Regions from separate parts of the Lactobacillus sp. ESL0263 genome, predicted to be linked through region 2. Evidence: predicted binding sites of a transcription regulator. Region 2 holds the regulator's gene; each other region holds the start of a gene.
What was found. The regulator HrcA, encoded in region 2, represses chaperone genes, less so after heat shock. The targets are predictions, from matches to a motif close to TTAGCACTCNNNNNNNNNGAGTGCTAA.

Region 1: groES (co-chaperone GroES) is a predicted target of HrcA. The motif match lies at 2,933-2,959, and genes of this name have one in related genera.
Region 3: F5ESL0263_RS08385 (ATP-dependent Clp protease ATP-binding subunit) is a predicted target of HrcA. The motif match lies at 1,631-1,657, and genes of this name have one in related genera.
Region 4: F5ESL0263_RS07265 (Hsp20/alpha crystallin family protein) is a predicted target of HrcA. The motif match lies at 1,056-1,082, and genes of this name have one in related genera.

The regions. Positions count from the first base shown of each region.
Region 1 covers NZ_REHL01000005.1:13,311-21,572, forward strand. The annotation lists gene pcp (pyroglutamyl-peptidase I) at 1-333, opposite strand, end outside; gene F5ESL0263_RS08770 (5-oxoproline transporter, DUF979 family subunit) at 355-456, opposite strand; gene F5ESL0263_RS08775 (5-oxoproline transporter, DUF979 family subunit) at 516-785, opposite strand; gene groL (chaperonin GroEL) at 957-2,585, opposite strand; gene groES (co-chaperone GroES) at 2,603-2,887, opposite strand; gene F5ESL0263_RS06055 (redox-sensing transcriptional repressor Rex) at 3,066-3,710, opposite strand; gene F5ESL0263_RS06060 (ABC-F family ATP-binding cassette domain-containing protein) at 4,012-5,943, shown strand; gene F5ESL0263_RS06065 (PhzF family phenazine biosynthesis protein) at 5,980-6,849, opposite strand; gene F5ESL0263_RS06070 (GNAT family N-acetyltransferase) at 7,059-7,463, shown strand; gene tsaD (tRNA (adenosine(37)-N6)-threonylcarbamoyltransferase complex transferase subunit TsaD) at 7,507-8,262, opposite strand, start outside.
Region 2 covers NZ_REHL01000004.1:620,400-628,661, reverse strand. The annotation lists gene rnpM (RNase P modulator RnpM) at 1-287, shown strand, start outside; gene F5ESL0263_RS04995 (ribosomal L7Ae/L30e/S12e/Gadd45 family protein) at 290-601, shown strand; gene infB (translation initiation factor IF-2) at 606-3,266, shown strand; gene F5ESL0263_RS04985 (ribosome-binding factor A) at 3,285-3,647, shown strand; gene truB (tRNA pseudouridine(55) synthase TruB) at 3,691-4,584, shown strand; gene ribF (riboflavin biosynthesis protein RibF) at 4,605-5,537, shown strand; gene hrcA (heat-inducible transcriptional repressor HrcA) at 5,674-6,723, shown strand; gene grpE (nucleotide exchange factor GrpE) at 6,736-7,317, shown strand; gene dnaK (molecular chaperone DnaK) at 7,336-8,262, shown strand, end outside.
Region 3 covers NZ_REHL01000006.1:438,442-446,703, forward strand. The annotation lists gene F5ESL0263_RS08385 (ATP-dependent Clp protease ATP-binding subunit) at 1-1,596, opposite strand, end outside; gene F5ESL0263_RS08390 (excinuclease ABC subunit UvrA) at 1,804-4,335, opposite strand; gene F5ESL0263_RS08395 (alpha/beta hydrolase) at 4,332-5,222, opposite strand; gene F5ESL0263_RS08400 (PTS sugar transporter subunit IIC) at 5,222-6,532, opposite strand; gene F5ESL0263_RS08405 (hypothetical protein) at 6,689-6,916, shown strand; gene F5ESL0263_RS08410 (Fic family protein) at 7,033-8,124, opposite strand.
Region 4 covers NZ_REHL01000006.1:189,593-197,854, forward strand. The annotation lists gene F5ESL0263_RS07255 (nucleotidyltransferase) at 1-437, opposite strand, end outside; gene greA (transcription elongation factor GreA) at 514-975, opposite strand; gene F5ESL0263_RS07265 (Hsp20/alpha crystallin family protein) at 1,202-1,624, shown strand; gene F5ESL0263_RS07270 (C1 family peptidase) at 1,770-3,086, shown strand; gene F5ESL0263_RS07275 (nucleoside hydrolase) at 3,180-4,118, opposite strand; gene F5ESL0263_RS07280 (energy-coupling factor ABC transporter ATP-binding protein) at 4,118-4,912, opposite strand; gene F5ESL0263_RS07285 (energy-coupling factor ABC transporter ATP-binding protein) at 4,909-5,745, opposite strand; gene F5ESL0263_RS07290 (energy-coupling factor transporter transmembrane component T) at 5,742-6,485, opposite strand; gene F5ESL0263_RS07295 (ECF transporter S component) at 6,478-7,089, opposite strand; gene F5ESL0263_RS07300 (nucleoside hydrolase) at 7,411-8,262, opposite strand, start outside.

The DNA of each region.
Region 1 (8,262 bases), on a different contig from region 2:
AAAGTACGCATTCTGACCATCTTCATGAATTGGTGTCGCAATCGGTTGATAACCTTTGTTGTCAGCAATCCTGCCATCATCAAAGTTAATCGCAACTCGTTCTGGAGTTAGCGCATAACGGCCGCCAGCTTGACCAATGTTTAAAACATAATCCGGTTGATGTTGTTCAATCGCATCATGCACAACATCAGCACAATCACCAAAAACCGTTGGTATTTCAACTTTAATAATTTTTGCACCAGCAATCTCATCGTCTAACCGTTTAACAGCTTCGATTGCAGGATTTATTTTATCATCACCAAATGGATCAAAACCTGTTACTAAAATTTTCATTTTCATTCTCTTTTCTAACTATTAAAAAGCTAAGAAGTACATCAAGATAATGTGAACAAGCAACATAATTAACGCAATTGGATATTGCTGTTTGATTACACCTAGTGGATCTTTCATTTCCATTAATGCAACCGGCAAAGTGTTAAAGTTTGCTGCTATTGCTACACAGTATAGAATAACACCTAATAGATGGTTACCAATAGTCCAGAAATTGCTTTTGAAGTTGCTTGACCAACACCAGAGACAGTGAAAACAGTTCCCAATGTTGCTAATAATTGTGGCAGAATTCCGGCAGATCCAACCGAACGCACCATTAAATTCGTAAAAACAAAATCAATTCTTGATACTAAGACTGATACCAAAGCAGAAATCACAACAACAGCAACTGTGTCTACTCCTAGAATAAAACCTACAACGATCACTAGAACGCCAAGTAAGCATAAATATCCCATCAGCTTTCCTTTCTTGTGACAAAATATAATACAAGCAGACATATTAATATTATTATCTTTTTTAACTTTCTCATAAACGCTTTTTGAGAAAGCTAAGAGGAAAAGCTAAAACTCAGCAATAAAAAAAGAGTCGCTCAATTGAACGACTCTTTTGAATCAGCAAAATAATTATTACATCATACCAGGAGCGCCGGCACCAGCAGCGTTAGGATCAGCTGCAGGCTTGTCTTCTGGGATTTCTGCAACAACTGCTTCAGTAGTTAATAATAAAGCAGCAATTGAAGCAGCATTTTGTAATGCAGTACGAGTAACCTTAGTTGGATCGATAATACCAGATTCAACCATGTTTTCCCACTTGTCAGTAGCTGCGTTGTAACCAACTTCAGGATCTTGACTCTCAAGTTTGTTCAAGATAACTGAACCATCTTCACCAGCGTTTTCAGCAATTTGGCGAACTGGAGCACTTAAAGCACGTAAAACAATGTTGATACCTGTTTGTTCATCTGCATTGTCACCCTTAAGGCCCTTAACTGCATCTTCAACATCAACTAAAGCAGTACCACCACCTGCTACGTAACCTTCGTCAACAGCAGCACGAGTTGAGTTCAATGCATCTTCAATACGGTATCTACGTTCTTTCAATTCGGTTTCAGTTGCAGCACCGACATGAATAACAGCTACACCACCAGTTAACTTAGCAAGACGCTCTTGTAACTTCTTCTTGTCAAAGTCTGAAGTAGTATCAGCAATTTGCTTTCTGATTGAATCTTCACGTTCTTTGATAGCATCTTCTGAACCAGCACCATCAACAATAGTAGTTGAGTCCTTAGTTACAGTGATACGACGTGCTTGACCTAATTGAGCAATTGTAGTGTCCTTTAATTCAAGACCAAGGTCTTCGGTAATTACTGTACCACCAGTAAGAGCAGCAATATCTTGTAATTGTTCCTTACGACGGTCACCAAAACCAGGAGCCTTAACAGCTACAACATTGAAAGTACCACGAATCTTGTTCAATACTAAAGTTGGAAGAGCTTCACCAGAAACGTCATCAGCAATAATCAATAATGATTTACCTTGTTGAACGATTTCTTGCAACAAAGGTAGGATATCTTGAATGTTAGAAATCTTCTTGTCAGTAATCAAAACGTAAGGGTTGTCTAAGTCAGCTTCCATCTTGTCGTTGTCAGTTACCATATATTGTGATAAGTAACCACGGTCAAATTGCATACCTTCAACAACAGATAATTCAGTTTCGATACCACGTGAATCTTCAATGGTAATAACACCGTCATTACCAACTTTTTCCATTGCGTCAGCAATTAAATCACCAACTTCTTTTGAAGCTGAAGAAACTGAAGCAACTTGAGCAATTTGATCTTTTGAAGAAACTGTGTGGCTAATCTTGTGTAATTCATCAACAACTGCGTTAGTTGCTTTTTCAATACCACGACGAACACCTACAGGGTTAGCACCAGCAGTAACGTTCTTCATTCCTTCACGGATAATTGCTTGAGTTAAAACAACTGCAGTAGTAGTACCATCACCGGCAATATCGTTAGTCTTTTGTGCTGCTTCAGCTACTAACTTAGCACCCATGTTTTCGTAGTGATCTTTTAATTCAATTGACTTAGCAATTGTCACACCATCGTTAGTAATCTCTGGGTTGCCGTATGATTGTTCCAAAACAACATTTCTACCCTTAGGACCGATAGTTGCTTTAACAGTATCAGCTAATTTATCAACACCCTTTAATAGGGAACGTCTTGCTTTTTCTGAAAATTTAATGTCTTTTGCCATAATATCCGCTCCTTAGATTACTTAACAATTGCTAAAATATCTTTTTCATGAAGGACTAAGAATTTTTCGCCTTCGTATTCAACATTAGTGCCAGAATACTTGTCGTAAAGAACAACGTCGCCCTTATTGACAGACATTGGAATCTTGTCGCCGTTGTCAGCATAACTGCCTTCACCAACTGCAACAACTTCACCTTCTGTTGGCTTTTCTTTTGCATTTGAAGCAAGGACGATTCCGCCTACAGTTTTTTCTTCTTCTTCTTTAACTTTTACGATCACGCGATCACCAATTGGTTGTAACACGTTTGTCCCTCCTATTGTTTAATTTCATTTTTATTTACTTGTCGGTTAGCACTCCTATTACCCAAGTGCTAACTTACAAATATGATAATAACCCCTTTTCCAAAAAAAAGCAAGAAAAAATTAGCACTTTTTTCATCAAAGTGCTAATTTGCTTAAAACGTTGATATTATTGGGTTTGTTACTGATTATCCTTACCCTTATCTGAGTCAAGGAAGTAAATCAATGTTTGTAGTTCAGTTGCTAAGTCCACATTCTGAATTCTTACACCAGTTGGAGCAGATAAGCGAATAGGGGTAAAGTTCATGATCCCCTTAATGCCAGCCTCTACCATATCATCAGCAGTTCTTTGGGCAGAATCAGATGGAACAGTCAAAATGGCAATAGTAATTTGCTGGTCACTTAATTGTTTCTTCAACTCGCTCATCTCGTAAACTGGCACACCGCTCAAAATTTTACCAGTAATCTTAGGGTCAATATCAAAGGCACAGGAAATACGGATATTGTTACTCCGCTTAAAATTATAGTTAAGAAGCGCATGTCCTAAATTACCAACACCGACTAAGGCAACATTAGTTAGAGTATCTTGATTAAGAATCTTTTTGAAAAAAGTAAGCAGACTCTTTACATCATATCCATAGCCACGCTTACCCAAAGCACCAAAATATGAAAAGTCACGTCTAATTGAAGCACTATCTACTTGAACAGCTTCTGATAATTCAGTCGACGAAACTTTTTCCTTACCTGCCTCATTTAAAATAATTAAATAGCGATAATATAACGGTAATCTTTTCGCAGTCGCAGTCGGTATTTTGATTTTTTCCATTTTAAAAGCCTCCAACTTATTTTGCCTAAGAGTTATTTGTGAATTAGCTCATCAATTAGTATTATTTTACCTATAAATTGATAGCATTTGCAAATGTTTTTTTCACAATCTTGAATTAATAAAAAAGGGGCTAATTTCAGTTTTTCTCTTAAAAAATCTTGACCTAGTAAAAATTCATTTGCACATTCCTTAACAAATTGATAATTACCAGATCTTCACTAACTTCGTTTTTGCCTCCCTTCAATAATCCGTCCACTATCGCACTGCAGTGTATGCTAAAATAGTTTTTAGGTGAAAAATTATGATAATTGCACAAGGACACAACTTAGAGAAACAATTTGGCGCTACTACACTATTTAAGAACGTCAATTTTTCAATTGATTCAAATGCACGAATTGGTCTAGTGGGACCAAATGGGGTTGGTAAAACTACCCTATTAAAAATTATGACCGGTGAAGAAGAAGCTACACATGGCGAATTCACGATTAATAAAGACATCGACGTTGGCTATATTGCACAGGAAAATGGCTTAAACGAAGAAAACAACATTTGGGATGAAATGTTGACTGTTTTTGCTACGCTAATTCAAATGAGCCAGAATATTCATACTCTGCAGGAAAAAATTGCCGCTCATCCCGAAGATAAGCAGCTGCTTAAACAGTATGATCAGCTTCAATTTAACTTTGAACAACAAGGCGGTTACACTTATCAGTCTGATATTAAGAGTATTCTAAATGGTTTTAATTTTCCTGAATCAACATGGACAAAAACAATTGGTAGTCTTTCGGGTGGTGAAAAAACTAGATTAGCTTTCGTTAAACTGTTGTTACGTAAGCCACCCCTACTTTTGCTCGATGAGCCTACCAACTATCTTGATTTAGATACTTTGGACTGGTTAGAAACCTATCTAAAGAGCTATTCTGGTGCTATCTTGGTTGTTTCCCACGACCAGTACTTTTTAGATCATTTGGCTAACCAAATTTTTGAATTACAATTTGGTAAACTAACTGTTTTTAAGGGAAACTACTCTAACTATGTTGCTGAGCGTGAGTTACGCAACATGCAGCAAGAAGAGGCTTACGAGCGACAACAAGAAAAAATCAAAAAGGATGAGGAATTCATTCAAAAGAATATTGCCAGAGCTAAAACCACTAGGCGTGCCCAAAGTCGACGTAAGCAACTAGAAAAAATGGAACGGATCACTCCACCTAAACATAAAAACAAGGTTCAAATTAACTTTAGAAGTGAACGCCCTTCCGGAAAAGAAGTATTAATTTTACGTGACTTAACCATTGGCTATCCAACAAAAACCATGGTCGAAGATATTTCCTTGCAAGTTAACAAGGGCGATCGTGTTGCAGTAATTGGCCCTAACGGAGTTGGTAAATCTACCCTACTTAAAACTGTCATGAAGGAATTAAAGCCAAAGGGTGGTTCGATCAAGTATGGTGCCTCTCTTGACATCGGTTATTATGATCAAGAATTACAACTGCTTGATCCGACCAAGACGGTGCTTGATACAATTTGGGATCGCCATAAAACAATGCCCGAACGGGATGTACGTTCAATTCTAGCAAGTTTTCTTTTTACGGCTAAAGACATTGATAAGACAGTCGGGCAACTTTCAGGTGGACAGAAAGCTAGACTGACTCTGACAGTCTTGTCTCTGGAACACAACAACTTTCTGCTAATGGATGAGCCTACTAACCACTTAGACTTAGAAGCTAAGGAAGTGCTTGAACAAGCCTTACAAAAGTTTGATGGCACCTTACTGTTCGTTTCACATGACCGTTACTTTATTAATCAATTATCCAACAAAATCGTTGAAGTTAAAGACCAGCATGCCAAAGTTTATGAAGGTGATTACACATATTACCTTAACGAAAAAGCTAAAACGGCAGATACTGCGGTTGCGGCTCCTGTTAAGCAAAATGAAACAGAAATGGAAAATCCTTCTGATGAATCAACCAATAAGCTTTCTTATCAAGAACAAAAGCAGCGCGATTCACAAAAACGGAAGTTGCAACGTGAAGTAGAAGCTGCTGAAGCAAAAATCGATCAACTTGAAAAACAGCAAGAAGAAATTCAAACTGAAATGGCTGACCCTGAAATTGCTACTAATTTTGATAAGCTTGGACCACTTCAAGAAAAATTAACAGACATTCAAACCGAATTAGACAAGGCAAATGATGACTGGGAAACAGCTCTCACTGCATTAGATGATTTTGAATAAACTAAAAGACATTGCATAAACCTGCAATGTCTTTTTTTACCGTTCTGGCAGCGCAATTTGACCTTTAATACACTCAACAGCTTGTCCGCCAATTAGAATTTGACCCTGATTATCTAAGTCAACTTCAATTAACCCGGAGCGCCCACATTTTTGGCCTTGACTAGCAAGATAGTGAGATTTTGCTAATAGCTGCTCTTCTTTAACCAAAACTGCTACTGCACCATTCCCACTCCCACAAACAGGATCTTCATGCACACCCTGTGCTGGTGCAAACGACCGAACTTCAACTTCCGTTTTTCCATCTGTCAAGGCAAAAACAGTTACACCTGAGGTGCCTTTTGGCAATAATGACACTAGTTGGCGATCGTCTGGATTTAGACTGAGAACAGTTTCAACCGTATCAAGATATAAAGTGTACCAAACGGCTCCAACGTCAACTACCTTAGCTAACTTAATTGAATGAATATTTGGGAGCCCTAGAGCCTGAGCAATTGCTTCTAATAAATCTGATGGAATTGGTTTTACTTCAGGTTCAGGTAAGGCAAAGAATAGTTTGTCTTGCTTCATATAAACTGGCACCAATCCTTTAGCACATTCTTGCACTAAGTATTCAGGATGCTGAGGCTTTAGTCCATTATTCAATGCCACTTTTGCTGAGCCAATCGTTGGGTGACCTGCAAAGGATAGCTCTTCTTTAGGGGTAAAAATACGTAAACGATAATCAGCAGCAGGATTCGTTGGCGAACATAAAAATGTGGTTTCCGAAAGGTTGGTCCAATTCGCTATTTTTTGCATTTCATCATCGCTAAACTTGTCACCATCAATAATTACTGCGACCGGATTACCCTGATAAGGTATTTGGGTAAAAACATCTGCCTGGCTAAAAGCCACATAATTGTGTTGCATAAATACATCCTCCACTAGTTTTATAAATAACTAGTTTAACATTTCAACTTTAAATACTGAATAGCTAATTAAGTTCTCAAGCATCTTGTCTTTTAGACCTACTTTTCATAAAATGAAGGTTACCTAATACCATTAATTAAAAAGCGAGGTTATGAAATGGAGAAATTACGTATTGCTCTTTAATTTGTAAATAAATTAAGGAGGACAAAATGAATTTTTTAACCGATAAGAATATTAATCTAAAACAGCTAATTAACTTGTATCAAAGTGTAGGCTGGACTTCATATACAGAAAAACCTGAACTACTTCAGCAAGCTGTCCATAATTCACTTTATGTGCTTGGCGCATTCAATCATGATCAACTAATCGGCTTAATTCGTGTCGTTGGTGATGGCTTGACTATTATTTATATTCAAGACTTACTGGTTTTACCTGCGTATCAAAACCAGGGAATTGGCTCAACATTGATTAATAAAGTATGTAAAGAATTTCGTCACATACGCCAACAAGTGCTTTTGACAATGGAAGAACCTAAGACACGTGCCTTTTATGAAAAAAATGGCTTTACATCTTGCGATCAAGGTGAATTAGTTGCTTTTTATCACGAATATTAACCATTAAAAAAGACTCAACCTTAAAAGTTGAGTCTTTTTGTTTTTACTTTAACATTTCTGTTGCGTAAGGTAATTCGAGCGAAGGATCTGCATTTAAAGTTAAATCTGAAAATTTACCTTCGTTATAGAGATTATAGGCAGCAGCACCTATCATTGCTGCATTGTCACCACATAATTTTAGACTTGGCAAAATAACTTTAGGAGTTAAATTCTCTGGTAGATTAGCAATTTCAGCTTCCATTCGATCACGTAAACCTAAATTAGCAGCAACACCCCCACCCATAATGAAGGTTTTCGGTTGATACTGCTTGATTGCCCTGATTGTTTTATGAGCTAAAACATCAACCACCGCAGCTTGAAAACTAGCCGCCAAATCATATTTATTTAATTCTTGATGAATCTGATCCGCATGGTGACAGGTGTTAATAAACGCACTCTTTAATCCAGAAAACGAAAAATCATAATCGTCGTCTTCCATCATTGCACGTGGAAAATTGAATGTATCTTTACCCTGATGTGCCCAATCATCAATAGTTTTACCAGCCGGATAATTAACACCAAGAACGCGTCCAATCTTGTCGTATGCTTCCCCTGCAGCGTCATCTCTTGTGTCACCAACAATTCTAAAATGAGTTGGGTCTTTCAAAAGAACAATTTCAGTATGACCGCCAGAGACTTGAAGTGCCAATGCAGGATAAATAATTTCATCTGTTAATTGGGCTGCCATAATATGACCCATGATATGGTCGACACCAATCAAAGGTAACCCTGTTGCCATTGAAGCAGCTTTAGCAGCACT
Region 2 (8,262 bases):
GAAAAATTCCAATGCGCAAAGATCTATTAACAAATAGTATGCAACCGAAAAAAGAATTAGTCCGTGTCGTAATTGATAAGGAAAAAAATATTTCGGTTGATCCTACTGGGAAAAAGCCAGGCAGAGGTGCATACGTATCTTTAGATCCAAGCAAAATAAAATTTGCCCAAGAAAAAGGGTTATTAGATAAAAGCTTAGGTACAAAGGTTCCCGAGTCCTTTTACGAAGAACTCTATTCTTACGTTGATCATCAAAAAGCAAGGAAAGAATTGTTTGGTGATAAATAAATTTGCAAAATAGAACAAAAGCATTAAATTTACTTGGACTATGTGAGCGAGCTGGAAAACTGGTTTCTGGTGTAGATATCGTTCTTGCTTCACTAAAGTCGCAAAAAGTAAAAGTAGTTATTTTGGCTAATGACAGTCATGCAGACACCTGCGAAAAAGTCACTAGAGCTGCTAAGCAAAATGACGTAACAGTAATAGATGATTTTAGCAGCGATGAAATATCACATGCGGTAGGCAAAAACCGAAAAGTATTGGGAATTACTGATACAGGTTTTGGTAAAGCACTAATACAAAAAATACATAAAGGAGTGTGATTTGATGACTAAGAAAAGAATTTATGAAATTGCAAAAGATTTAGGCATCGATAATAAAGACGTGGTCAAAAAGGCGAAAGACCTTGGCTTTGATGTAAAAAATCATATGTCATCACTAGAAGATTCTCAAGTGAATCAATTGAAGGGTAGTTTTAGCAACCCCGCTCCCGCTAAAAAGCAAGAGAAGCAAGCCAATAAAAAGAGCAGTAAAATCAAAATTTCTGTCACTTCAATTCGTAAAAACGAAAAGAATCACGAAGAAGCTAAAAGTACTAATGGCTCTCGACGTAGCAATAATCGTAAGGCGAATAACCGTAGTCAACAAAATCAAGACCGTTCTAAGCAAGCTACCAATCAAAATCATGCGCAAAAAGTTACCAAACCAGCTGCCCAAGATTTGCTTAAACAATTGAAACAAAAACAAAGAGTTGAGCAAAGTTCATTAAACAAGCAGACAGAACAGGCGCGCGAGTCATATCATAAAGATATAAATAAGCCTGATAGTATAAAAGAAGAAAAGAAATCAACTGAAAAAACAGAATCTACTGTTTCAAAAGTAACTAAGGTGGAGAAAACAACGTCTACAGTAACTGGTCCAAAAATTATTAAACCATCACCAGCCAGATTGAAGCAAAATCAGGAAGCTTCTTCTGACCAAGTTAGAAAAATTGACAACGCTTCAGCTCCTGAACCTGCTAAAGATGAAAAAAGACGCGGTAACGGTCATAATTCTCGCAATGCAGGAAAACCTGGACGTAAGGGTAAAAATCAATCATTTGGCAATAACAGCAATGGTTACTCAAAACGTCAAGAGAAGCGCAAGAATAAAAACAAAAAACACCAGGTTGAGCAAGTACCTAAAAAGCAGCCAACGCAAAGAAAAGAGCGTCCGTTACCAGAAACTCTTGTATACGAAGTAGGAATGAATGCTCAAGACTTGGGTAAAATCTTACACCGTGAACCTGCTGAAATTGTTAAGAAGCTGTTCATGCTTGGTGTGATGACCAACCAAAATCAATCATTAGACAAGGATGCAATTGAATTAATTGCTGCAGAATATGGTATCGATGCTGAAGAGAAGGTACATGAAGATATAGCTGATATCGATAACCTTTACGGTAAGCGGATGGAAGCTTCTAAAGAGTCGAAACATCAACACAAGCGTCCACCTGTTGTTACAATCATGGGTCACGTTGATCATGGTAAGACAACTTTGCTTGACCGTTTGCGTCATACTCATGTTACTGATCATGAAGCAGGTGGTATCACGCAGAAGATTGGTGCTTATCAAGTTAGAATCGATAACCAACCAATCACATTTTTGGATACCCCAGGACACGCTGCATTCTCAAACATGCGTGAACGTGGTGCTGAAGTAACCGATATTGTCATCTTAGTTGTTGCTGCAGATGATGGTGTAATGCCACAGACTATTGAGGCCATTGACCATGCTAAAAGTGCTAAGGTTCCTATTATTGTAGCCATTAACAAGATGGATGCTCCAGGTGCAAATCCACAACACGTTACTGAACAGTTAATGAAATATAATTTAATTCCTGAAGATTATGGTGGCGACACAATTTTCGTTAACATTTCTGCTAAAACTGGTGAAAATGTTGATGAATTGTTGCAGATGATTTTATTACAGGCTGATATGATGGAATTAAAGGCTGACTCCACACAGATGGCAATTGGTACTGTAATTGAAGCACGTTTATCTCGTGGTCGTGGTCCTGTAGCCGATGTTCTTGTTCAACAAGGAACTTTGCGTACGGGTGATCCAATTGTTGTCGGTAACCGCTTTGGTCGTGTCCGTGTAATGACAAATGACCGTGGTCGTCAAGTAGAAAAAGCAACGCCGTCAATGCCAGTTGAAATCACTGGATTGAACGATGTTCCTGAATCAGCTGATAAGCTTGTTGTCTTTGAGGATGAAAAGACTGCTCGTAGTGTTGGTGAACAGAGAGCACAACAGGCATTGCAACAATCACGTGAAAACGTTCAACATGTTACTCTTGACAACTTGTTTGATACAATGAAGAAAGAGAACATGAAGGAAGTTGACGTCGTTTTGAAGGCCGATGTTCAAGGTTCAGCAGAAGCACTACAACAATCACTTGAAAAGATTGAAGTTGAAGGCGTTCGCGTCAATATCATTCACGCAGGTGTAGGTGCTGTTAATGAATCAGACGTTACACTTGCTGGGGCTTCTAACGCATTTATCATTGGATTCAATGTTCGACCAACTGCAACTGCCAAATCACAGGCTGAAGCTGATGGTGTTGATATTCGTTTATACAGTATTATCTATAAGGCAATAGATGACGTTAAGGCTGCTATGCAAGGTATGCTTGAACCTACTTATGAAGACAAGGTTGTTGGTAATCTAACTGTTCGTGAAACCTGGAAGGTTTCAAAAGTTGGTACAATTGCCGGTGCATTTGTTGATTCAGGTTACGTTTCTCGTGATGCTGATGTCAACTTAATACGTGATGGCGTGGTTATTTACTCAGGTAAAGTAGCTTCTTTGAAACGCTTTAAAGATGATGCCAAAATTGTTAAGCAAGGATTTGATTGTGGTTTAACCATAGAAGGCTACAATGATATTAAAGTAGGCGATGAACTTGAAGCCGTTGAGCAACAAGAGGTAAAGCCTAAAAACTAGTTTAACTAGGAGGAAAACATGAAACACAGAGTAGGTCGTGTTGAAGGAGAAATCCTCCGTGAATTAACTAAAATTTTGCGGAAAAATATTCGTGATCCGCGTGTAAGTGATGTTACGATTACAGCAGTTGAATGCACTAATGATTTATCATATGCAACTATTTATTACAGTATTCTCTCTGAAAGTGCTAAAAAGGAAGAGGAAGCTGCAGCTGGTTTAGAAAAAGCAAAAGGGATGATGAGACACTTGTTAGGACAAGTGCTGACAGTCTATAAAGTTCCTGAGCTGATTTTTAAACGTGATAATTCAGTTAAATATGGTAGTAAAATTGACCGTTTAATTGCTGAAGTAAAGAAGCAAGATGAGGATCGCAATAATTAATTAAAAAGCGCTTGCGAGCGCTTTTTTTATGGAATAGGAAAATATGATAAACGGAATTTTAGTAATCGATAAAGATAAAGGCATGACAAGTGCTGATGTTGTCTATCATTTGAGAAAAGCATTACATATCAGAAAAATTGGTCATGCTGGCACACTCGATCCAGATGTGACCGGTGTATTGCCAATTGCAATTGGCCAAGCTACTAAGCTGATTGAATTAATGCACACACAGAATAAAAAGTATGAGGGCACAGGAATTATTGGTTATGCGACTGATAGCTATGATGTGAGTGGGACAGTTTTGGAATGTGAAAAAATCACAGCTCCAATTTCAAAGGAAACCATCCAACAAGCAATGCAAAGCTTTGTGGGAGAAATTGAACAGGTTCCGCCAATTTATTCTGCTGTCCGCGTTAATGGTAAGCATTTATATGAATACGCTCGTGCTGGTATTGAAGTAGAGCGACCAAAGCGGCAGGTGCAAGTTTATCAATATGATATTAAAAATGATCCAACCTTTGATATGGAAAAAGGTGAAGAAACTTTTGATTTTCAGATTGAATGTAGTAAGGGCACTTACGTGAGATCTTTGGTCAACGATCTTAAAACTGAATTGAATGTTCCTGCAGTTATGGAATCATTGAGAAGAACGGCTAGCTCAGGTTTTGATTTGAGCCAAGCAGTTAAATTGGATGAAGTAATTAATGCACCTGAAAAGATTGCCGATTTTATTCAACCAATTGATGCCTTTTTCAAGGATTATGAAAGTATCAACTTGAATGATCAGCAATGGCTTAAGGTGAAAAATGGTAATGCAATAGTTTTGAAAACGAATGCAAAAAAAGTTGCGTTAAGGTACAATAATAGAATTAAAGCAATATACGAAAAGGATGACCTTATGTATCATCCGTTTTTAATGTTATTACAAAACCAATAGAATGAAATGAAGGCTTTATTGTGCAGATTATCCAGTTAACTTATCCAATTAAGGAAAAAATTTTTTCTACTAAGATCGTACTTTCTTTGGGCTTTTTTGATGGTGTACATCGTGGTCATCAACATTTAATTAGAACTGCCAGAGAAAAAGCAACAGAGAAAAAGCTTCCTCTTGCAGTGATGACATTTGACCATCATCCAAAGTCAGTTTATCAAAAAGCAGATGTTAGCTATATTGATAGCATAGACGAAAAAGCACACAAGATGGAAAAACTGAATGTTGATTATCTTTTGGTAATGCATTTTAGTGATGCTTTTGGTAAGTTAAATCCTCAACAATTTGTTGACGAAATTATTATAAAACTTAACACAGATACAGTCGTTGCTGGATTTGATTATACATATGGTCCAAAAGACGTAGCAAATATGAAAAATTTTCCTAAGTTTGCTAAAGGAAGGTTTGATATCGTCAATGTGCCGCAGCAATCATATGATGGCCAAAAAATTGGTTCTACTGAAATAAAAAAAGCCATTGTTAATGGAGACATGGAACTAGCTAGCGAACTTCTCGGCTGTCCATATATGATGTCTGGAAAAATTGGTCATGGATTGCGCAACGGTCATAAACTAGGTTTTCCAACTGTAAATTTGGTATGGCAAGATAGTAAGGTAATTCCAAAAATTGGTGTTTATGCCACAAAAACAAAGATTGATGGACATTGGTATGATTCAATGACTAGTGTTGGATACAATGTAACTATCGGCGATGGAAAAAAAGTTTTAATTGAATCAAATTTATTTGGCTTTGATGAAGAAGCCTATGGCAAAAAAGTGGCTATCAAATGGTACAAGTATACACGTGGTGAGATTAAATTTGCTAATTTGGATGATTTAAAGAAACAAATGGAAGCAGACGAGACCGAAATTAAGGCTTATTTTGCTCAGCAAAGTTAATTTTAGTTAAACAGTAATTCAAGTTAAAATTAATTGCGAAAAAATTAGCACTCAACTTGACATTCTGCTAAAAGCTAGTATCATAATAATTGTTAGCACCAAAAAAGTATGAGTGCTAAAAGTGAGGGCGATATTTATGTTGACCGAACGTCAAGAATTAATTTTAAAAACAATTATTAATGATTTTACTCAGACGCATGATCCTGTTGGCTCAAAAACAGTGATGAATCAGTTACCGATGAAAGTCTCAAGTGCGACAATTCGAAATGAAATGGCTGCGCTTGAAGATAAGGGTCTTCTTGAAAAAACACATCTTTCAAGTGGACGAATTCCGTCGATGGACGGTTATCGGTACTATTTAGACAACTTGCTTGAGCCACTTAAGATACCATCCTCTGTTTACAAGAGAATTGTTAGTCAACTTGATCAACCATTTCATCAAGTTAATGAAATTGTTCAAGAAGCAGCAAAGATTTTATCTGATTTGACTAATTACACAGCTTTTGCAGAAGGGCCAGAAAACAATGATATCACAATAACTGGTTTTAGAATTGTCTCTTTAATTAATAGACAAGTGATGGCAATTTTAGTTACTAGTGATGGTGATGTTCACAACCAAGTTTATAACTTGCCACGTAACATCAGTGGTGATGAAATTGAAAAAGCAGTCCGAATGATTAACGATGAGTTAATTGGCAAAACGCTAAATGAGGTTACATCATCTTTGCTTAATCGAACTTTGGGTAAGAAGCTTGCTAATTCTCATGCAAGTGACTTACTTGAGTTGGTTGAAGACGTCATTAAAGATGCTACAAGTGAGCAAATGTATGTTGATGGTCAGATTAATTTACTTAATAATACTTCTTTGGATGATGTCTCAAGTTTACGCTCTGTTTATGAGTTAATTGATCACAATGATTTGATTTCAGATATGGTTGATCAATGTATGAACTCAGACAGTGGTAAGTATCCAATTCGTGTTAGTTTGGGTTCAGATTTGCCAAGTGATTTACTTAAGGACTATAGCCTGCTCACTGCGGAATATAGTGTTGGTTCACATGGTAAAGGCGTAATTGCTTTACTTGGTCCTAACAATATGCCATATTCGCAAGTAATTGGTCTTTTGGAATATTTTAGAAATGAACTTGCTAAGAAACTACTTGAGTATTATGGTAGATTCAAATAAAGGAGGTTAGCCGTGAGTAAAGAAAAATATGCTAGTGAAAAAGATCTAAACAAAGATCAAATTAAAGCTGAAGAAAAAAAGTCTGATACAAAGGCTAATACTACAGATAAAAGTAAGAAACCTGAGACTTCAAAAAAGCTTGAAACAGAATTAGCAAAAATAAAAGAAGAACAAAAAGAACTAGAAGACAAGTACCTTCGTAGTCAAGCGGAAATGCAGAATATGCAAAATCGCTACAACAATGAACGTGCCCAATTGATTAAGTATGAATCACAATCCTTAGCTAAAGATATTTTACCAGCGATGGATAATTTAGAAAGAGCATTGGAAACCAAGGTAGATGATGAGGCTTCGCGTCAACTTAAAAAGGGTGTTCAAATGACTTTGGATGCGCTTGTTAAAGCCATGAAGGATCATGGAATTAGTGAAATTGATGCTGAAAAAGCACAGTTTGATCCGAACTTACATCAAGCAGTTCAGACTGTTGCAGCTGAATCTGATGATCAAAAAGATCACGTCGTTCAGGTTCTACAAAAGGGATATTTATATAAAGATCGCACATTAAGACCAGCAATGGTTGTTGTTGCTCAATAATTGAAAGGATGATTATTAATGTCAAAAGTTATCGGTATTGACTTAGGAACTACTAACTCAGCAGTTGCAGTTCTTGAAGGAAAAGAACCTAAGATAATTACTAACCCAGAAGGTAACCGTACTACTCCATCTGTTGTTGCTTTTAAAGATGGTGAAATTCAAGTTGGTGAAGTTGCTAAGAGACAAGCAATTACCAACCCAAACACAATTTCATCAATCAAGCGCCACATGGGTGAAGCTGACTACAAAGTTAAAATTGGTGATAAGGCTTATACTCCTCAAGAAATTTCAGCAATGATTTTGCAATACATTAAGAAGTTTGCTGAAGACTACTTAGGTGAAAAGGTTACTGAAGCTGTTATTACAGTTCCTGCATACTTCAATGATGCTCAACGTCAAGCAACTAAGGATGCTGGTAAAATTGCTGGTTTAGATGTTAAGAGAATCATCAACGAGCCTACTGCTTCTTCACTTGCTTATGGTCTTGATAAAGATGCAGAAGATGAAAAAGTTTTAGTATACGACCTTGGTGGTGGTACTTTCGATGTTTCAGTTTTGCAATTGGGTGATGGCGTCTTCCAAGTATTGTCAACAAACGGTGATACTAACCTTGGTGGTGACGACTTTGATAACAAGATTATCGATTGGCTAGTTCAAAACTTTAAGGATGAAAATGGTATTGATCTTTCTAAAGATAAGATGGCTTTGCAACGTCTAAAGGATGCTGCTGAAAAAGCTAAGAAAGACTTATCTGGAGTATCTTCAACTCACATCTCACTTCCATTCATTTCAGCAGGCGAATCAGGTCCACTTCACCTTGAAACAGACTTAACTCGTGCTAAATTTGATGAATTAACTGCTGATTTGGTTGATCGTACAAAGATTCCATTTGATAATGCCTTAAAGGATGCAGATTTAACTGTAAATGACATTGACAAAGTTATC
Region 3 (8,262 bases), on a different contig from region 2:
GGAAACAGTTCTGCCTTGAGCATCTGTTAAACGTCCATCATCCATAATCTGCAATAATGCGTTGAAGACTTGTGGGTTAGCTTTCTCTATTTCATCGAACAGAATTAAGCTGTAAGGTTGGTGGCGAACTTTTTCAGTTAATTGACCGCCTTCACCGTAACCAACGTAGCCAGGTGCAGAACCAATTAACTTGTTAACTGCCATTTGATCTTGATATTCTGACATATCAAGTCGAATTAGATGATCTTCACCACCAAATAATTGAATAGCAAGTTGCTTAGCCAGTTCTGTCTTGCCCACTCCAGTTGGTCCAGTTAGTAAGAATGAACCAGTAGGACGATTGTTATCTTTGAAGACTTGCTTACGAGCAATTGCATCAGTAATAACATCAACAGCATTGTCCTGATCAATAACAGCTTTCTTCAATTTTTCAGCCAAGTTGAGATTCTTTTGACTTTCGTTAGCATGCAATTCGCTCATTGGAATCTTGGTCTTAGCTTCAATTAAAGCGTAGATATCTTGATCAGTTACCTTTGGTGTTGCAGTTTCATCAATATGCTCGGCCTGTTCTTGAAGTTTTTCAATTCTCTTCTTCAAGTCGCTTGCCTTTGCATAGTCTTCATTTTTAGCTGCTTCTGCTTTCTCTCTTTCAAGACTGCTAATTCTCTTTTTCAGAGTGGCTTCATCACTTGGAACGCTGTCGAGACCTTTTTTAGCACCGGCTTCATCCATTAAGTCGATTGCTTTGTCAGGTAAATAACGTCCCTGAATATACCGTTGTGACAATTCAACTGCTAAACGCAAAGCACTGTCACTGTATTTAACGTGGTGATAGTCTTCATATTTCTTCTTTAACCCTTCCAGGATTTTAACAGTTACATCAGTTGAAGGTTCTGGAACTTGAACTGGTTGGAAACGACGTGCTAGAGCAGCATCGTTTTCGATTCTGCGGTATTCCCCTGTTGTAGTTGCACCGATTAAGTTTAAGTCGCCACTTGCCAAAGCAGGTTTCAAAATGTTTGCGGCATCACCACTATTGTTTTCAGAATCTGTTGAACCAGCACCAACAATGTTATGAATTTCATCGATAAACAAGATGATGTTAGGATTCTTCTTTGCTTCGTCAATGACTTTCTTCAGGCGCTCTTCAAAACTACCACGTAGACTTGAGCCTGCAACCATGTCATTAATATTAATTGCAATAATGTGCTTGTCCTTCATCTTGTCAGGAACATCACCTTGAGCAATCTTTTGAGCTAGACCTTCAACAATTGCAGTTTTACCAACTCCCGCAGGACCTACCAAAACTGGATTGTTCTTCTTACGTCTACTCAAAATTTCTATTACTTCTTGGATTTGCTCATCACGACCGATTACCGGATCGTATTTATTGTTTTTAGCTTGTTCAACCAAGTCAATACCAATTGGTTTCTCCTTTTTTGGTTGACCAGGCATTTGTTCGCTCTGATTAATTCCTTGTGGAGAAATGTTCATGCTTGAATAGTGAACTGGGATAGAGCCATTATTATCATCGTTAAAGAAAGAGTTGTTAAGTTCGTTAAATAAATTATCAAATTCGTTGTCAAAATATGCCATAAATATGCACCCCTTTATAGGATAAAATTTGTAATTAGCACTCGACGTCTTCGACTGCTAATTGCTTACATATAATATTCTAACAGGTTATCCACAGAATGCAACCTTTTTGCAAAACTTTTCCACATTTTATTTGTGAAATTTATTTTGTAGCAAAAAACCTTGCAATAATCGCTTTTTCGACTACTACAAGGCATAGATTTTGGGTTATTTTTGATATAAATTTATGTGCTCACGCAAATATTTTGCCGTTAAACTATCTTTCTGGTGTGAAATATCCACAGGTGTCCCACAGGCAATTATCTTTCCACCGTTCAATCCGCCACGCGGACCCATGTCAATCATATAATCACTATTAGCCATAATATCGAGGTCATGTGTAATTGTAATGATTGTTGCATGCTGGTCTAACAATTTTTGAAAAACCTGCAGCAACGTTCTAACGTCACTTGGATGCAAGCCCACGGTTGGCTCATCGAAAACAAAGAGGCTGCCTTTTTGTTGGTGGTGAATATGGCTGGTTAATTTCAATCGTTGCGCTTCTCCACCTGATAATGCTGGCGTTGATTCTCCTAAGTGAAGGTATCCTAAGCCCATATCATGCAGAGTTTCAATTGTCTTAGCAATTTTTGGTTCATCCCCAAAAAGATTTTCTTTCAATGCATCATCAACTGAATAGTCCAGCACGTCCGCAATACTTAAATCATGCCATTTAACCCTTAAAACGTCCTGATTAAAACGGTGGCCACCGCATACAGAACATGTCTCCACCATGTCCGGTAAATACTGAATATCAAGTGAAATTACCCCAGTTCCTCCACATGACGGACATGCTCCTTCTTTATTATTATATGAAAAATGGGAGGCACGATATTTCAACTTTTTAGCGAGCGGCTGCTGGGCAAATAACTTACGTAAGTTATCCATAATGTCTGTGTATGTTGCTACCGTGGAACGTTGGTTTTTACCAACAGGTGACGAGTCGACGCTGATCACATTTTTGATGCCATTGCTTGTAAGCCTAGTCACCCACTCAGGCTTAACACTACCTTCTTTTTCAGCCTTTAGAGCGGGTAAAAGTGAGTCTAGAATCAAAGTCGTTTTTCCAGCACCGGAAAAACCTGTAACAGAAGTAAGGCGTCCAACTGGTATCTCAGCATGGACATCTTTCAAGTTGAAGCGCTTATTAACAGTTAAAGCAATTGTGCCATCTTTAAAAAGATCATCAGGTTTAGCACTTTTTCTTACATATAACGGTGCATCCCCAGTTAAATATTGCCCTATTAATGAAGCATTAGTTTGCTCAATTTCTTTCGGGGTTCCTTGCGCAATTATTTGACCACCTTCTGAACCCGAACCAGGACCAATTTCAATTATCCAATCAGCTGCCTCAATAATAGAAGTTTCATGGTCAACAACAACAAGCGAATTACCTTGGTTGACGAGCTCATGGAAGACCTCAATTAAGCCAGCAACATTATCTGGATGCAGTCCGACAGATGGCTCGTCCAAAACATAGAGCACTCCTGTCGTCTCTGTCCTCAAGGTCCGACCAAGCTGAATCCGTTGCAATTCACCAGTAGATAAGCTATTAGCTTGACGATCTAAGCTTAAGTAGTCTAGACCCAATTTTAGTAATGGTTTAACCTGATGCATCAGTTCACCAGTTAAGTTTTCAGCTAAATCATGCATGTCTGCTGGAAGCCATGCCATAATTTTCTTTAAATAGTCTGCTAACTCACCCAGCGTAAGTTGTTCGGCCTCGATAATGTTCTTCCCTGCCACCAACTGATTCCAGCGACTTGGATCAACCCGATAGCCGTGACAGCGTGGACAAGGCTTGAAACGATAAAAAGAGTTGATTCTTTCTAAGCCGCGTTCAGACTTAGTCGTTTTGCGTGAATTCGCGACAGCGTTATAGGCATTTTCATAAAGTGCGTCGAGGTGATAAACTCGCCCAGTCGAAGTTGGAATATCAACTGGTATTTTCCGTTCCTCACCGTGTAAAACAATTTCTTTTTCATCCTCGGACAATTCTTTATATGGAACATCTGTCCGAACACCTAGCTCACGGGCAATGCGCCACATCCAATTTCTTCCGGGGATTTGCCATGTGGCAACTGCGCCATTTTCCAATGATAGATTTTCATCTGCAATAATCTTATCATCGTCAATTTGTTCAACGGTTCCTAACCCCTGACACTTTTGACATGCACCATCTGAGTTAAAAGCAAAGTCTTCAGCACTAAAAGCATAAAACTGAACACCGCAGGTTGGACAAGTAACACGTCCCATTGCCTCTCCAGTTAAGTCCATCGCTTCAGCAATTTTAATGGTTGGCGCTAATCTATGCCCATTAGGACATACAGGTGAGCCCAAGCGTGAAAAAATCAAACGTAGGACGTTAAAAACCTCTGTTACTGTGCCCACGGTTGACCGAACACCAGGAACAGTTGGGCGCTGGCGCAAAGCAAGTGCAGAAGGAATATGACGCACTTCATCAACCTGTGCCCTACCGACCTGACTAATCCGCCTTTTAGTATAAGCTGCAAGTGAATCGAGATAACGTCGTGCCCCCTCTGAGTAAAGAATCCCCATTGCGAGACTCGATTTCCCCGAACCGCTCAAGCCTGAGATTGCCACGAATTTATGTAGTGGGATATCAACATTAATATTCTTTAAGTTATTAACTTTGCCACCGATAACTTCAATCTTAGTTGGCTGTTCATGATATTTCATCGATTACTTCTCCTTCTTCTTGGCTTTAAATTTTTTTCTGGTCTCCCAGGTCGATCAGGTTTTTTTAGCAAATACTCCCGAATGGCTTGTATTACCTGTTTATTTTGTGGCAAATCCGAGTGGTCTGCCTTTTCGCCAGTGACCGTCATTGCCGTGTAAGATTTGACCTGTTTTTGAAAAATAAACTTACCTGCGGCAACACTAGTTTCTGGCACAATTCCATCTGATTCATAGCTTTTGCCACCAGATAACGAGTAGACTTTCAAGTTTTCCGGAAGTGCTGTACGGTTTTTAATAAAATCAGCTAGCATCTGTGTACGGTTATTGATGTTATTTTCAGTAAAATTGTAAGGCGTTCCCAACGTCATCAACCGCTTAATCCTTACATCATCAGAATACTGTGCATAGTAATGTTCTAACCAGTATGTCCAAATAAGACCACCATTTGAATGTCCAAACGCCTTAAAATTATTAAATTTATAATTTTGCATCAAAGACGTAAAGGCAACGTCTAGCCAAAAAGCCTGTTTTTTAATATTGGCATAACCGTCTTTATTATTCGCAAAGCCAATAATGATTATCGGTTCCTGATCATTCTTATTAATCGACCCACTATACGATAATTTTGCTTCACGTGAAACAGTAACTTTGAGAACGCTATGCTCATTCATTGTCGTTTTGTTCAGCTGATCAATTAGTTCATTAAAGCGCTCAGTTGTGGCACTTGAGCCGGGTACCATGATGACTGGGGACATCATCGAGCGACTCCGCTCTGCGTGCGCATTATTCTCCTTTTTCATCCAATAATAACTGGGAATAGCAATCACTACTAACAACGCCACTAGCATCAGCAGCCATTTAAAATTAGGGTTCTTTCGTACCTGCATTAGAACTGACTTCCTTTCCCAGCTTTTAACATTTCCTCAACCTGTTCATTAATTTTCATAATCGGCCACATAATACAAACATCGAGTACAAAAAGCGCAATAGTAAACCATAAAGTCCCCCAATTGCCATTAGTGCCAAAAAAGGAAAGCAACACTCCAGGCGTTCCTTTCAATATTGGATAAACGCACACTGGAATCATATGTAGACTAATCGCTAGTCCAGCCAACGCCATATTAACCAATGGAATAATGACACTAGGTAGAACAAAGAGCGGATTAAGCATTACCGGTAAGCCTGCCGAAAAACCTAAGCTTGAGCCAAACGCTACCGGTAACAAATTGATTTTTGCAATGGCAACACTGGTTTTATTGTTTTCTTGCGTGCGCCGCATAAGCAAAACAACAATAATTGCTAAAATCACACTGGCACCGCCCATCGTGCCATATGTTCTGATTAGAGAACTACCTAGAAATTTGTAAGGCACATTCCAAGAGCTACCGTTCTGAAAAGCATAGGTCAAGTTTTCGGCTGTATATGCATTGCTCGTCGTACCGGAAAGTGCGTGAAGTGGATAGCCGATGCCCATCCAGTTCAAGAGTGTCGTTATTGCCGACAAAAACAAAACTTCTGCCAAATTATTAGTTGTTTGCATTCGACCAACTAATTCACTAAAGCTTGCCGTATCAAGCACCTTTATTTGTAACTCATAGCGAGCAATCCCGAGCAAAATTCCAAAAGCAATGGATATCATAAATGGCAAGGCCGCGTTCCAAACTCGCCTTCGTAGCCACTTCGTGTCCTCATTTTCCACTTGCTGATAATTTTTACCGCATAAATGAAAAATTTGCCCTACACCAAATCCAACAAGCAACGCAATAAAAAGTGCATTTATTTGTAAAAAACCACCTGTAAAAGAGCCATGTCTTGGCCGACTATTGCTTGTTGCATATGAGCAAAAAAGCATGATTAAAACCGCAGCGATTCCCGACATTGTAGAATCTTTGTGGTAGATTCGCGCCGTGTATCGCGCCATAAAAAAGCTGGCGTAAATACCAAAAACGCCAAAGGTTACTTCAATCATGCCACGACAAACAAACGAGCCTGCATACCAAAAATGGTCTGTCATGATCTTATCTAGGCCAAAGATATTATAAATTAGGCCATCCGGTGAAAAAATTAAATCATTAAAAAGATTAAAATATGTTCCAATCACAGCAATTGGCATTAACATCACCAGAGTTCTTTGCGCGGCGCGGAAAAATGACCACTGCCTGATTTTTAATATAGTTTTAGTAGATAAGTTAATCATTGAGCAAGTCCTACTTTGTTGTATCTCTTTGAATTAAAATATTACTCCAATTGTCTAAGGGCTTCAATTTTTTAAGTGTGGCAGCAAATGATTAATTTGCCGTCTTGCAACCTAGCGAAAATGTTATAATAGAAACGATTACTAGAAGGTGGAAAAATGAGTAGGAAAAAAATTGAATTAAATGGAAAAGTAGAAAAACTGGCAGAAAAGTATCTTCAGATTACCGGAACTGACTTAGATGACCTGACCAACGCTGCTTTAAAGGCTTATCTCATTGATCATTTAAATTCCAATCAAATTAAGGAAGCACTAAAGGACTCTGATGATATCAGTTCAGAATATGCGGGAAAATTGTTTAATCTTGACGATTTAAACAGATTCTAATTAATATCTATAAACTAAAAGACAACTAAGCTGTAAATAATCAACTTAGTTGTCTTTTATTATGAATAAAGTCATGCTTGAAGATGTCCATTCTAAGACTACATTGTTCTACTATCTCAATACTTATTAATCTTCAAACCATATTTCGTTGCACGTGCGTTACCAAATTTCTCAATTTTGCCATCTTCTCGCAATTTTTTAAGCGCGCGACGAATTGTTATCTCACTGTACTGGGGAATGCTATTATTAATTTCCTTGATAGATAATGGCTGCAAGGCCTTTCTCAAAGTCTTCAAAACAAGTTTATCGACAGGTAAATCTGATTGATTAATAATACTCATTCGCTCATTAAATTCACGATAGTCTTCCAAAACTACACTTAAAAAATAATCCAAGAATGGTAAATAATCATTGGTATTATCCATCCAACCGACCGAGCTCTCTTTTAAAACTCGATAGTACTCTGACTTAGTATCTTCTATAGATTTTTCAATACTAACATATTTTCCTACGTCAAAGCCTGCTTTATACATTGTCAGCAACATCAACAAGCGAGACATTCGGCCATTACCATCTCGAAATGGATGTATCGACACGAAATCAAAAACAAATGCTCCCGATAAAATCAATGGAGAAAATCTATTAGTATTAGCTTGTAAAGCTTGATTATAAGTATCACACAGCTCCTGTACCAGCTGCGGTGTAAGAAGTGCAGATGGTGGATTAAATCTAGCTTCTCGCCGTCCGTCAGAATATTCAGTAATAATTTGGTTATCACTATCTTTAAATTGTCCGCCCCAAGTGCTATCAGTATAAGCGAATAATCTTTTATGTAGATCTAAAATTGAATTAGAATTTATCGGTATATAATCATATTGCTCATGAATTAGTTCCAATACATTACGATAGCCTGAGATTTCTTGCTCACTTCTATTCCTGGGATCGGTCTTTTTTTCCATAATTTTGTTAAGTCGCTCATTAGTGGTATAGATTCCTTCAATTCTATTAGATGCACTAGTACTCTGAACTTTAGCAACTTCAACTAATCTATTTAAAGTATCGCGATAATTAGTTTCATAACTGTCTGTTTTTCCACTAAGGTTGTAGATCTGCGTTAGTTTGTTTATTAATGTGTTTGTATATTTAAAATTATTGAGTTTTTGATAATCAAACTTCTTAATCGCCATCACCCACTTTATCTTGCTCATCCCATTAATATCTTGATCATTTTATCCTAAATGATCAAGATATTCAAAAGATGATTATGATACTTTGCATTACTACTCTTTTTTTCCTTAAAAAACCACCTAAGTAAAATTACTTAAGTGGCTTTCTTAGTAGATACT
Region 4 (8,262 bases), on a different contig from region 2:
ATCTTACGTGCAACTAAATATGGATCGTCGCCAAATAGATGCCACGATTTTGTCATGTCAATCATGCTTTCATCAATGGAATAGGGATGAATATCTTCATCAGCCGCAAATTGACGAAAGATTTCAAGTATCTGCGTACTGCGCTTAATATATAAGTTCATATGCGGAGGCACCAAAATTAAGTCAGGTGCCTCTTTTTTGCTAGGAACATCACGAACCCGCATTACATTATTTAGACCATATTTTGCCTTAGCTAAGGGCGAAGCAGCCATGATTAAGCCAGAACCGTAACTTTCCTCATCTTGCTGATGAGACGCAACTGCCAATACCGCCTTCATTGGATTAAGACCTAATTCAATTGCTTCGCAGCTAGCAAAAAACGATTTATTATCAATCATAAACACAACATTATGAGGTTCATAACGATAATCATACATTTTTTACCACTTCCATTCCGAACTCTTGTTTGTATTATAAATTATACAAACGCAAGTTCGGTTAGGCAAGAATTTTTTATTCGACTGCAAGAATTGTCACTTGGTACTCACCCGCAGGGGCTGCCACATTTACTACTGCGCCAGCTTCTTTTTTATTTATCGCCTGACCCAAAGGTGAGTCAAAGGAAATTTTGCCTTCGGCAATATCAGCTTCCATTCGTCCAACGATCTGATACTTTTCTGTTTCTTCATCATCATCAAAACGAAGCGTTACTGTTTTACCTAAATCAACTTTGCCATCATCGTTCTTTTCAATTACTTCAGCATACTTCAATTGCTTTTCAAGGTAGCGCAAACGACTTTGCAGGTGCCCCAAGTCTCTCTTAGCCTCTGTATACTCGGTATTTTCCGATAAATCACCAAGTGATCGGGCCTCCTGCAAAATTTTGATTCGTCTTGGTCGGTCCTTTTTTAAACGAGCAATTTCCTCTTCAATTTTTTGGTAGCCTGTTGGCGTCATTTTCTGATAATAAACCAAAGTTTTATCTCCTTTTTTACTTTTTTATAAAAATTTTCCACAAGTTTTTTCCTTGATATATCAGCATTTCGCTTCGATTTTTAGCACTCGGCAAAGAAAAGTGCTAAAAAGTTGTTCACTTTTCGAATAATGGTACTATAATATTAATTGTAAGGAAGAAATGGAAGTCTTCACTTACATATTTAACTAAATTGAAAACAAAAAAATTGGAAGGAAGTTTTAAATTATGGCAAATGATATGATGAATCGTCGTAATGACTTATTTGATGCAATGAATGATTGGTTTGATCTTCCTAGAAAGTTTTTTGACGATACTAATGTTGCCAAATTAATGCAATCAGATGTAATTGAAAACGATAAAGAATATGTGATTAAAGTTGATATGCCAGGAATGGATAAGAGCAATATCAATCTAAGCTACAATAATGGTATTTTAAGCGTTTCAGGCTCAAGAAAATCATTTAAAGATATGTCCAAGGACAACAGCCTTATTCATCGTGAAAGAATCGATGGTCACATTTCTCGTAGCTTTAGATTACCAAATGTAGTTGCAAGTGAGATCAGTGCAAAGTATGATAATGGTGTATTGACTATTACTTTACCAAAACAAAGTTCTGATCAAAGTGATAATTCAATTCAAATTGATTAGCTTATTTATATTTTAATTGCAAGAAGTTCTAGATAAGTTGCCAATACAAATAATTCTCTAAAGTGGGTTCAGCTATTGAACCCACTTTTCTTTTAGATTAAAATAGAAAGTAATTTAAAATTAGATTAAAAAAGGAGAATTATCTATGGGACATCAAGTTACTGTCCAGGAACTAGAAAAGTTTACGGACAATTTTAATCAAAACCCTAAAAATCAAGTAGTTGCACGTGCAACTCAAAAAAGTGGTGTGTTAGCTGCTGCTTACAATGAACGTGTACAAGGTGAACTAACTCGTGTTTTCTCTACAGAATTAGACACAGAAAATGTTACTAATCAGCGTCAATCTGGTCGTTGTTGGGAATTCGCCACACTAAATATTTTGCGCCACAACTTTGGTAAAAAGCATAACTGTAAGAATTTTACTTTCTCACAAAGTTACAACTTCTTCTGGGACAAAATCGAGCGTGCAAACATTTTTTATGACAACATTTTGGACACAGCAGACAAGCCCCTCAACTCACGGACAGTTAGAGCTATTTTAGAAGGTGCCGGTCAAGATGGTGGTCATTTCCACATGGGAGCTGCTTTGATTGAAAAATACGGTGTTGTACCTTCTTATGCAATGCCTGAAAGCTTCAACGCTAATAACACCAGTGCCTTGGGTAAGGCTTTAGGTGACAAGTTGAAGAAAGACGCTTTGGTTTTGCGTAAATTAAAGCAAGAAGGAAAAGACGAAGAAGTCGAAAAAGCACGTGAACAATTTTTAGGTGAAGTTTACCAAATGACAGCAATTGCCGTTGGTGAACCACCAAAGAAATTCGATTTGGAATATCGTGATGACGATAAGAAATATCACTTAGATAAAGACTTAACTCCACTCGAATTTTTGCACAAGTACATGGGCGATGTTGACTTTGATGACTACGTTGTATTAACAAATGCACCTGATCATGAATACAACAAGCTCTACGGCTTACCATTCGCTGACAACGTTGAAGGTGTCTGCCGAATCAAGTTCCTAAACTTGCCAATGGAGTTTTTGGAAACTTACGCAGTTAACCAATTAAAAGACGGCGAAGCTGTTTGGTTTGGTAATGATGTTGGTATACAAAGTGACCGTAAGGCAGGTTACCTTGATAACAATCTATACAAATTCAACGAGTTGTTTGGCGTTGATTTAACAATGTCTAAGGCTGACAGATTGCGTACTGGTGCTGGTTCAGCTACTCACGCTATGACGCTAGTTGGTGTTGATGAAGATAACGGTCATATTCGTCAATGGAAAGTTGAAAACTCATGGGGCGAACAAAACGGGGACAAGGGCTTCTTCGTTATGAATAATGACTGGTTCAAGGACTATGTCTACGAAGTTGTCGTACACAAGAAGTACTTAACTTCTGAACAACTTGCCTTGGCAGAAGGCCCAATTACAGATCTTCCTGCTTGGGACTCAATCGCTTAAGCTGGTTGATAGATATAAAAAGACGAAATTCAATTATGAATTTCGTCTTTTTTTGTCTAAATCAACATTTAATCAGATCAATAATTTTTAGTTTTAGCTGTCTAATTTTTGGTCTAGAAACAGCAAACTTTTTTGTAAAAGAGCAAAAAATAGATCTACTTTCATTCTTTTAATCAGTACATTTTCAGTCCCCTTATTGTCACTTGTTTCACTAGCGATATAGGTTTGACCATATGTATCTCCGTGATCAGTACTAATTTTGATATTAGCTGGAACTGTTTCAAACAATTCTGGCCAAATTGCATATTCCATTGCAACCAAATCATGTACCGGTGAGTCTATGAAACCAAATTGTTCACCGGATTTTTGATAAAAACGTAGTAAATTACCTGCTAATTTAGATACAGAACCACCAGCTTGAAGACTCGCTATCTGCTTTTTAGTAATAGTTGTTTTTTCTGTTACATCTAAGCCAGCCATAACCACTTCTAGCGGTGAATCAAAGACAATCTGTGCTGCTTCAGGATCTGTCCAAATATTGAATTCAGCTAATTTAGTAACATTACCATGGTCTATGCCACCGCCCATAACAACTATTTTAACAATTTTAGCTAATGCTTCAGGAAAAGTTTTTATTAACAAAGCAATATTGGTTAGCGGCCCTGTAGCAACAATAGTCACCTTTTCTGGTTGCTTTTTCAATATGTCTGCCATAAACAAAATCGCATTATCTTTTCTAACTGGATAATTGTATTTATCTAAATTACCAGAGCCATCCATCCCCGTTTTCCCATGAGCTTCTGGTTGTGCGCGCAATTGATTAAGCAGTGGTCCCGCCTGCCCTTTAACTAGAGGAATTTGTTGCTCACAAAACGCAAGCAAATGACCTGCATTTTGAGTTACTAAGTTAATGTCCTGGTTTCCACCAACAGTAGATACACATAGAATTTTCACCTTATCAGGATTACCTAGAGCAGTTAATAATGCCATTGCATCATCTTGACCAGGATCACAGTCGTATAAAATATTCATCAATTTACGGCTCTTACTAAATCTTCAATTGTTAAAGCCTCGTCAAATCCAAGCTTTTGAGCAAGTTGAGCAATTACTGGCGGCTCTAATTTACTTTTGCGTAAGAGAGCTTCATCACTAAAAATCTCCGCAGGTGAGCCTTCTTTTTGTTTGTGTGCCTGTGCAAAAACTATGACATGCTCAAAGTTATTAACGACAAAACTCATGTCGTGCGTAATTGTAATTACCAGTTTATTCATGCTAGTTAGTTTCTTGATGATTTTATTCAAGCGCACAATCGAACTATGATCCTGTCCAGCGGTTGGCTCATCAAATATCATTATTTCAGGATCCATCGCAATAATTGCTGCAATTGTGACAAACTTTCTTTGCGAATATGGCAAATTATATGGATGTTCATCTAGTTTTTTGTCCAAATGACAGAGTGTGGCAGCATCCTTCACTCTGGTGTCTATTTCAACCGGTGACAACTTTTGCTTTTTGAGCGAAAATGCTATTTCCTTTTCAACTGAATCCTGAAAAATTTGTTCATCAGGGTTTTGAAATACATAGCCAACATGCTGAGACAATTTTGCAACACTAATTCCGTTAGTATCATTGCCATCAAGTAAAACCCGACCCTTACTAGGTCTAATTAAACCATTCATCATTTTTACAGTCGTAGTTTTACCGGCACCATTTTGTCCGATAATAGCTACCGCTTCACCCAGTTCAAGATCTAAACTGACATTTTCAACCGCATTATGTTCATCATCATACGAATAGCAGACATCCTGCAGACTTAAATAGCTCATACTTTAGCTTCCTTTAACATTTTATATGCTTCATCAATCGTAACTGGAACCTTTTTTGCTTCCGGATGTACTTGTAAGTAAAAGTCGGATACTTCTGGCAACTGTCCACCTGCTTCTATCACTTTTTTATCGCTAAAAACATGATGTGTCTCACCTTTAAGTGCAAGTTGTCCATCCTGAATCACAGCAATTTCATCACAAATCTGTGCTAACAAATCAACCTTATGATCAACAATAATGATTGTCTTCCCCTGCTCTTTCAAGTTCTTAACAATATCATATACAGCTAATGTCGAACTAGGATCCAGTTGCGAAGTAGGCTCATCCAAAATAATCAATTCGGGATCTAATACAATAACTGATGCCAAAGCCACCATTTGCTTTTGCCCACCTGACAAATCATACGGATTTTGATTACGTATTTTTTGCAAGTTTAGCAGCTCTATTACCTGTTCAATTTTATTATTAGCTTCTTCTCTAGGAACAGACAAATTTTCCAAGCCATAGCCTATCTCATCATAGACTGAATATTTGACACCTGTTATTTGTGTGAAAGGATTTTGAAAAGCATAACCAATTTTTTGTGCTAAGCTGCCAAGATTAGAGGTATCCAGCGGTTGCTCTTCAAAAACAACTTTTCCTTCAAGCTCTCCCTTATAAAAACTAGGAATAAAACCACGCATGATATTACAAATAGTCGTTTTGCCAGAACCATTACCGCCAACAATACCTAGTACTTCACCTGGCTCAACCTTTAGTGATAGATCTTTAACCGTAAGTTCTGGGGTTAACGGATAGCGATAACTTATATGTTGCAATTCTAGTAAACTCATAAAATCTTTCCTCCCCAAATAACAAAAATAATTAAGATCAAACCAAGCATTATATCTAACAAATAGTCAATTCTTTTTTTAGAAATATGATGCAAAGTTGTCCTAGGTGTTGGATTAGAAAAGCCACGTGCCTGTAAAGTTAAAACTTTTTCTTCATTTTGTTCTACGGAAGATAAAACCAAAGGCCCCATCATTGGTACAAAGGTTTTTATTCTTTGCCAGATTGAGCCAGTAGTTTCTACTCCCCTTGCTTGCTGAGCTTCATTAATGGTATTCGATTGCCACATTAATTGAGGAACAACCTGAATGGTTGAAGCTAAAACAAATATAACTTTTTTAGGCAACTTGGTTTGATCTAGAGCTTGAATAATAGCACTATTAGAAGTAACTAAGAAATACCAAATGATCGGCAATGAAATAGCAATTATTCTGCACGCCAATATTGTTGCAGTATTAAAGCCTGTTTGTGAGAATTTGATGATCCACCAAATTTGATGTGAATCAGGGTATCCGATAAAGAAAACTTGCATTACAAACAAGAAAATAACAATTAATGCTAAAGACTCAAAAAACAGTTTAATTAGCTTTACAAGGGTTCCTGAGAGCAAAGCTAAAATCATCGTTACCGCTATTAAACATAATTGAACCTGCCATTTTGAGCTCATCATGCTAAGCAAAATTAGAAGCAAAACAATTAGTGCCTTCGTTGAAGGATAAAGTCCTTTAAACCATTTAAGCATATGCTAAAGCCTCTCTATTCTTAATATAAGGACGACCATAATTTAACTTAATTAAAAATCTGTCTGGCAAACGTCTTACCAACAACCATGCAATTGTGAAATTAAAGGCCACACTAAAAGTACCTCCAACTAAGTTTGCTTGGATTGTAGACCAAAGCAAAACTTTACCTGCTGCTAAAAAGGCGGCTGTAATTAAATCACTACCAGATCCGGTTACTCCACCAAACACAAAGGTTGTTACTATAGCTGAAGGTATTGCAGTTGCAACATTGACAACTGCACAAGCAATAATTGTCGTAAAAATGTTACTAAAAAACTTAAACCGTGAAAATAAACCAACAAATAATGCGTTAGTCATAGCTACTAAAGCAAACGGAATTGCTGTTGGTATTAGCATACCGTTAATTATATTTCCTAATAAAGCCATCACCATGCCGACCCATGGACCTGCAATCATCGATACAAAACAAGTTCCTACTTGATCAATCCACACAGGTAGCTTTAGTGCCGCTGATAACTGATATCCAACAAAATTTAACGCTACACCAACCGGTATTAACAAAAGTGCCAGCAAGTCGAAGTCATACCTAAGTCCTCGTTTCAATTTATCCCTCCATAAAATACGAATATTATACTGATATATACATAAAATTGTATGTATAAGTTAATAACAGAGTACATTAGTTTATCAAAACTTTCAAGGCCACTTTTCCAACAAATTAGCTACAATAAGTACCGTTAAGCAAATAGGATAAACTGTATATTATTTTTGACGCTCAAGTATAATGTTCGTAAATTATGATAAATCACTTTAACAAACTTTCAAATTAGTAAGTCAGTTGCTTGAGACTCAATCGCTTAAACTAAAAATAGGCAAAATAAAAGAGTGAAATTCAAAATTATGAACTTCACTCTTTTTTGTTTATTATTTTGCACGCATAAGTAATTCGTCAAACTTCTTGAAGAATAAATCTTTGTCTGCTTTAGTTACTAAAGTTATTTCACGGCCATTTGGATCTTCTTCCATTCGGCCAGCAGCAGTTCCCTTAGTGATGACTTTTACCTTACGTTTTTCTGCTGTTAAAACAACTTCAGGATAAAGTGCACTGATAACAGTTAAAATATCCCAAAAGTATAGTTGAGCTGTTTGAATTGGTGGATTAACCAGAAGACTATAAGCTTGACCAGCTAAATCAACAGCTGGATACTTGCGTAAACCTGCCCAGTGCATCTTCAATTCATTTGTTAGCGGTAGTTCCTCACTACTTTCTAGACCAATGACTTCCATTGGAATATTCGAAGCTAGTACACGCTCAACAGCGTATGGATCCCAGAATGCATTCCATTCTTGTGTGCCATCTGCATTAACTTGGACAACATTTCCGTGACCATCAAGAGAGCCACCCATCCAATAAAGTTTTTCAATTTTTGTTTCAATTTCAGGCGCAGCATCCAGGGCACGAGCCAAGTCAGTCAATGGACCTGTCATAACAACAGTTACAGGCTCAGTAGCATTTTCGAGCTTAGTGACCATGTCTAAGTGAGCAGGTTGGTCTGCTTCCTTGGTAACCATTTTGCCTGATTCATTGAGAATTGGTAATGAATTGAAAGAGTACGATGCTGTGCGCCAAGCTTCAGGAAACTGGTTAACAGCACGTGAATTTGACTTAGCAACTTCTAGCTTATCACCGCGCGTATTAAAACGATCGGTTAATTTACGGCAGACCTCAACTGATGGGTCAACATAACCATCGGCATCGATTGCACCAACACCAAG